Regions from separate parts of the Arthrobacter sp. 01N444 genome, predicted to be linked through region 1. Evidence: riboswitches for the same ligand, from Rfam matches in the RefSeq annotation. Region 1 holds a riboswitch; the other holds the start of a gene.

The links. Region 1 has a riboswitch for glycine ahead of gcvP (aminomethyl-transferring glycine dehydrogenase). Riboswitches for the same ligand answer to the same signal wherever they lie in the genome.
Region 2: it holds a riboswitch for glycine, as region 1 does, so the genes downstream of both, gcvP (aminomethyl-transferring glycine dehydrogenase) here and gcvP (aminomethyl-transferring glycine dehydrogenase) in region 1, are expected to answer to the same signal.

Annotation. Positions count from the first base shown of each region.
Region 1 covers NZ_JBFTRB010000022.1:73,250-76,656, forward strand. Annotated here, with positions in the region: gene AC1DKN_RS19370 (MFS transporter) at 1-392, opposite strand, end outside; gene AC1DKN_RS19375 (TetR/AcrR family transcriptional regulator) at 460-999, shown strand; glycine riboswitch at 1,250-1,348, shown strand; glycine riboswitch at 1,350-1,464, shown strand; gene gcvP (aminomethyl-transferring glycine dehydrogenase) at 1,504-3,407, shown strand, end outside.
Region 2 covers NZ_JBFTRB010000026.1:34,188-37,594, forward strand. Annotated here, with positions in the region: gene AC1DKN_RS20505 (hypothetical protein) at 38-865, opposite strand; glycine riboswitch at 1,302-1,399, shown strand; glycine riboswitch at 1,401-1,508, shown strand; gene gcvP (aminomethyl-transferring glycine dehydrogenase) at 1,561-3,407, shown strand, end outside.

The DNA.
Region 1 (3,407 bases):
AGCATGGCGCCGAACAGGCCAAGCCCGGCGCGGCCGGCGATCAGCCATTCCGCACTCGGCGCGAACGCCGTCACGGCGGACACCGCGGCAAAGCCTGCGCTGCCCACGAACAGCAGCCGGCGCCGGCCGATCCTGTCGCCCAGGGAACCCATCGCGACCAGGAGTCCGGCCAAGACCAGGGGATAGGCATCGACGATCCAGAGCAGTTCGACGCCGGAGGCGGTCAGGCTGCTGGCGATGGCCGGCAGGGCGAACGTGAGCGCGGTGTTGTCCACGGCCACGAGCAGGACGGGGAACATCAGCAGGGCCAGCGCCACCCAGTCACGCCACGGTGCCCGGGGCCCGGTGGCCGCAGGAGTGCTGGTGGCTACGGTGATCGATGAAATGCTCATAAGGATAACTGTACCGTCTGGACGGTACAGTTAAGAAATGCGCTCGCGGACAGGCATGATGGGAGGCATGCCCAGGAAACCCGTCGCCCGCGAGGCCGTCCTCGATGCCTTCGAATCCCTGCTCATCGAAGTCGGTGAACGCGCCGCGACGCTGGACGCCGTCGCGCGCCGGGCCGGCGTCTCCAAGGGCGGCCTGCTCTACCATTTTCCGACGAAAGAGGCCATGATCGCGGTCCTGCTGGAACGGCTGGACCGGCTCCTGGCTGCCGATGTTGCGGCCATGGCGGCAGCCCCGGAAGGGGCGGCGGCGTACTTCATCAAGTCCTCGGTGTGGGCGGACACGCCCATGGACCGGGTCTTCGTGGCGGCCACGCGGCTCGCCGAGGTGGCACACGGGGAAACGCTCCGCCGCTTCGCCGCCGGCCAGGCGAGCTGGCTGGAACTGCTGGCGGCCGACGTCGGGCCCGCCATGGCGAAGGCCGTCCTGTGCATGGGGGACGGGCTGTACTTCAACGCCATGCTGGCGCGGGGTCCCGGCGGGCCGCCGCCGGAAGTCGAGGCGGACGTCCAGAGCCTCCTGGCCGCCGTCGAGCGCCTGCGCGGCTGAAGCCCACACCCACCCCCTCCGACCCTCTACTCCCCGCCGAATTCGCCGGAAGCGTTCGAGTACGCCGGAAAGTTGCGGCGACTCCGGGGCTTTCCGGCGAATTCGCGCCGCCGGATTCGCCGCCGGGTGGCTCGTGGCCCGTAACCTGGGTCCGCCGCCGGGAGGGAGTTTGCGGACGCGCGCCCGGCATAGGACAATGAGAGCTGTGACTGTAGTCACCCCCGATTGAACACCTAATTAAATACGCCTTTGATCTGCGGCGGGAGAGTCCTGCAAGTAGGTACAAGCAGGCGCCGTAGGAGCAAACCCTCCCCAGGAATCTCTCAGGCCCATGTACCGCCGCGGCAAGGCATCTCTGGAAAGTAGCAGGCGTGTCCCGGACATGCTGTGCTCACCGACGGTGCAAGCGGAGCCCTGAAACGCGGGCTGCGCGGAAACTCTCAGGTCCAATACAGAGCGGGGAGGAACCCGAATCAATGTGGCGTACCCTGCGCCGCCTGAGTTATGGAGTTCCTTGTGACTGTTACCCCAGCCTCCACGTCCTTCGTTGACCGGCATATCGGCGCGCGCCGCCAGGCCGACGTCGACGCCATGCTGAAGGCTGTCGGCTACGACACCGTCGACGCCCTGGTGGACACCGCCGTTCCGAAGGACATCCGCCAGGACGCCGACCTCGCGCTCGCCGCGGCCCTGAGCGAGGTCGAAGTCCTCGCCGAGCTGCGCAAGCTGGCGTCGAAGAACAAGACTGCCGTGCAGATGATCGGGCAGGGCTACTACGACACGCTCACCCCGCCGGTGATCCGCCGCAACATCCTCGAAGCCCCGGCCTGGTACACCGCGTACACGCCCTACCAGCCGGAGATCTCCCAGGGCCGGCTGGAGGCGCTGCTGAACTTCCAGACCATGGTCCAGGACCTGGTCGGCCTGCCGATCGCCAACGCCTCCCTGCTGGATGAAGCCACCGCCGTGGCCGAGGCCGTGCTGATGATGCGCCGCGCGAATAAGAACAAGACGGCGCACGACGGCAAGACCGTCCTCGACGCCGACTGCCTGCCCCAGACCATCGCGATCGTCAAGGGCCGCGCCGAGGCCCTCGGCTTCGAGGTCGAGGTCGCCGACCTCTCCAAGGGCCTGCCCGACGGCGTCATCAACGGCGTCGTCCTGCAGCAGCCGGGCGTCTCCGGCCGCGTGTTCGACCACACCGCCGTGATCGCCGACGCCAAGGAACGCGGCGCCCTCGTCACCGTCGCGGCAGATCTCCTCTCCCTGACCCTGATCACGTCCCCGGGCGAGCAGGGCGCTGACATCGCCGTCGGATCCGCCCAGCGCTTCGGCGTGCCGCTGTTCTTCGGCGGACCGCACGCTGCCTACATGGCCGTCCAGAAGGGGCTCGAGCGCTCCATGCCCGGCCGCCTCGTGGGTGTCTCCAAGGACAACGCCGGCGTTCCCGCCTACCGCCTGGCCCTGCAGACCCGCGAGCAGCATATCCGCCGCGAGAAAGCCACCTCCAACATCTGCACCGCCCAGGCCCTGCTGGCCATCGTGGCTTCCTTCTACGCCGTCTACCACGGCCCGGACGGGCTGAAGGCAATCGCCCAGTCGGTCCACGTCCACGCGAAGACCATCGCCGCCTCCCTGAAGGCCGCCGGCCTGGATGTGCTGCACACCTCCTTCTTCGACACCATCACCGTCTCCGTGCCGGGCCGGGCAGCTGAGATCATCGCGGCAGCCGACGCCAAGGGCGTCAACCTGCGCGCCATCGACGCCGACACCGTCGGCATCTCCGCCGACGAGGCCACGACGGTTGCCGTCGTCGCCGACGTCATAGCCGCGTTCGGCGCGTCCGTGACTGCCGCGGCTGCAGGCACGGACACTGCGTTCGGCCTGGACCCCGCCGTCGAGCGCACCTCCGACTACCTGCAGCACCCGGTGTTCAACACGCACCGTTCCGAGACCCAGTTGCTGCGCTACATCCGTCGCCTCTCGGACCGCGACCTTGCCCTGGACCGGACCATGATCCCGCTGGGGTCGTGCACCATGAAGCTGAACGCCACCGCCGAGATGGAAGCCATCTCCTGGCCGGAGTTCGCCTCCATCCACCCGTTCGCCCCGGAATCCCAGACCGCCGGCTGGCGTGAACTGATCGAGGACCTCGAAGGCCAGCTGACCGAGATCACCGGCTACGACCAGGTCTCCATCCAGCCCAACGCCGGTTCCCAGGGCGAGCTCGCCGGGCTGCTGGCGATCCGCGGCTACCACCTCTCCCGCGGCGATGCCCAGCGCAACGTCTGCCTGATCCCGGCCTCCGCGCACGGCACCAACGCCGCCTCCGCCGTGCTGGCCGGCATGAAGGTCGTGGTCGTGGCCACGGCTTCGGACGGCACGATCGACCACGCGGACCTGACCGC
Region 2 (3,407 bases), on a different contig from region 1:
TGCAATCACGTCCACACGTCGCGGGTGAGTCCGGATTTTACGAAGACGGGAAGGTGGGCGCGTCCGGTCGCCGGCGAGCGGCAATGGATTTGGCACCCAGCCCCGCCGATGCGATGACTAGGGCCAGCAAGATTTTGGGAGCTGCTCCGCCCTCGGGTCCAAGTGTTACCGCCAAGATTTGCCGACTCATTAACAGCATCTCCTGCAGGTCGCCAGCCAGGATACGGGTCCCCAGGACGTAGTTGACCGAGATGAACAGGGCGGGAACCAACCACAACAGCGCAAGGTTCACGGCCCACACCGCGGTCCGCCGCGCAGGACGCAGGCCGCACCATGCCAGGGCGCAACCAACGAGGATGGCCGGAATCCAGTGAGCGATTGACGGCACTGTGACGGGGACGTTGATGTGCCCAACGAAGCCGACAACCCACTCCACCGTCCACGAAGCGAGCGGCACCGCCACGAGTCCGGCGGCCAATGCCGCCAGGCTCCGTGACCTCGAACAGAGCAGCAGGTGCGCCACGAGGGCCGCAGCGAGGGAGGCGGTCACGCCCGCGAGTAACCCGGCGAAGTACAGGCTCGCCGTTGTTCCGCCCGTCAAGCCGCCGTCAAGCACTGTGAAGGACTGGACGGCCGCCGTGCACTGAACCACAAGAACGCCGGCTGCCGCGCACCACGTCACCAGTCGCCGTCGGGCGGGAGACCAGATGCGCACCGCGAGTCCGGCCGCCGCACCTCCCACGGTAAGGAGGGCCACGATCGTGGTGAGTTCGTATTGGCTCAGCGGCAGTAACGACACGGGCATCTGGTCCGGAGCGACCTCTGCGCCCCACAAATTCTGCAACGGGAGCTGTGCGCCGGTCACCAGCCAAGGGCCCAAGCCGAGCAATCCTGCGAGGATCCCGATCAGCCACCCCCAAGCCGTGTCCCCGGCGGGAGTTAGGCTTCGTGGTCTGCTGGGAGCTGTCTGTTCCATCGCTTGATCCGGAAGGCTCACGGAGGCTCCTAGCGTATGAGCGCTCTGGGAGGGACGCGCACGAGAAAGTAAGTTATCCCGTCCAGAATAATGCACCGAATGGACTAACCCCCTGGGTCCGATCCACGAGGTGGACGACGACCTCTGGGACCGCGTGTTCCGGATCAACGTCACGGCCCTCATGCGCCTCACCCACGCAAGCGGACGACGGCGAAGAGCTCCCGCCGTCGTCCGCGGGAACGGCGACTCAATTGAAATAAATTTTGCATCCTGCCCGGGAACCGGATAAATTGTGAGCTGTGTCACCGACCAATGGCACAGCTTATGATCTGCGGCGGGAGAGTCCTGCCGGTACGTTCAGCAGGCGCCGTAGGAGCAAATCCTCCCCAGGAATCTCTCAGGCCCACGTACCGCCGCGGCAAGGCAACTCTGGAAAGCAGTCCGGGCAACCGGGCTCACCGACGGTGCAAGTGGCGCGCTGCTATCAGCAGGGCAAAACGGAAACTCTCAGGTCCAATACAGAGCGGGGAGGAACCCGAATCATCGTGGCGTCTTGATGCCACCTGAATTATGGAGTTCCTCTCATGACGGTTCAATCGTCCCCGTCCACCTTCGCAGACCGCCACATCGGCGCCCGCCGCCAGGCCGACATCGACACCATGCTCAAGGCCGTCGGCTACGACAGCGTTGATGGCCTCGTTGACAACGCGGTCCCCGATTCCATTCGCCAGGAAAAGCCCCTCACCCTGGACAGCGCCCTCAGCGAAGTCCAGGTGCTGGCCGAACTGCGCAAGCTCGCCTCCAAGAACAAGACGGCCGTGCAGATGATCGGCCAGGGCTACTACGACACCGTCACCCCGCCGGTGATCCGCCGCAACATCCTCGAAGCCCCGGCCTGGTACACCGCCTACACCCCGTACCAGCCGGAAATCTCCCAGGGACGCCTCGAGGCGCTGCTGAACTTCCAGACCATGGTCCAGGACCTCACCGCGCTCCCCGTCGCCAATGCGTCCCTCCTGGACGAGGCCACCGCGGTTGCCGAGGCCGTGCTTCTCATGCGCCGCGCCAACAAAAACAAGTCCGCTGCCGGGGCCAAGACCGTCCTCGACGCCGACTGCCTCCCGCAGACCATTGCCATCGTCAGGGGCCGAGCGGAGGCGCTGGGCTTCGAGGTGCAGGTCGCTGACCTCTCCGCCGGTCTGCCCGACGGCGACATCAACGGTCTCGTCCTCCAGCAGCCGGGCGTTTCCGGCCGGGTGTGGGACCAGTCCGGCGTGATCGCGGAGGCCAAAGAACGCGGCGCACTGGTCACCGTGGCGGCGGATCTGCTTGCCCTGACCCTGATCACCCCTCCGGGCGAGCAGGGGGCGGACATCGCCGTCGGCTCCACCCAGCGCCTGGGCGTGCCGCTGTTCTTCGGCGGCCCGCACGCCGCGTACATGGCGGTGCGCGAGGGCATGGAACGCACGCTCCCCGGCCGCATCGTCGGCGTCTCCAAAGACAACGCCGGCGTCCCGGCGTACCGCCTGGCCCTGCAGACCCGCGAGCAGCACATCCGCCGCGAGAAGGCCACGTCCAACATCTGCACCGCGCAGGCACTGCTGGCCATCGTGTCCTCGTTCTACGCCGTCTACCACGGCCCGGACGGACTGAAGGCGATCGCCGAGACCGTCCACAACAACACCCGCGCCCTCGCCGCCACGCTGAAGATCGCCGGCCGGGAACTGGCGAGTGAGTCCTTCTTCGACACCCTCACGGTCCGCGTCCCCGGCAAGGCCGCCAAGGTCATCGCCGCCGCCGAGGCCCGTGGCATCAACCTGCGGCTCATCGACGCGGACACAGTTGGCGTGTCCGTCGATGAAACCACGACGCCGGAGGTCCTCTCCGCGGTCGTCGTCGCCTTTGGCGCCGGTCCGGTGGTGGAGGCCAAGGGCTTCGAGCTGCCCGGGAGGGTGCTGCGCACCTCCGACTTCCTGCAGCATCCGGTCTTCAACACGCACCGCTCCGAAACCCAGCTGCTGCGCTACATCCGCAAGCTCTCGGACCGCGACCTCGCCCTGGACCGCACCATGATCCCGCTGGGCTCCTGCACCATGAAGCTGAACGCCACGGCCGAGATGGAAGCGATCTCCTGGCCGGAGTTCGCCTCCATCCACCCTTTCGCGCCGGACTCCCAGACCGAGGGCTGGCGGGAACTCGTCAGCGGCCTCGAAGCTGACCTCGCCGAAATCACAGGCTACGACCAGGTCTCCATCCAGCCCAACGCCGGATCCCAGGGCGAGCTCGCCGGCCTGCTGGCCATCCGCGGCTACCACCACTCCCGCGGGGAGGCCCAGCGCAACATCTGCCTCATCCCGGCCTCCGCGCACGGCACGAACGCGGCCTCCGCGGTGCTGGCCGGCATGAAAGTCGTGGTGGTGGCCACGGCTTC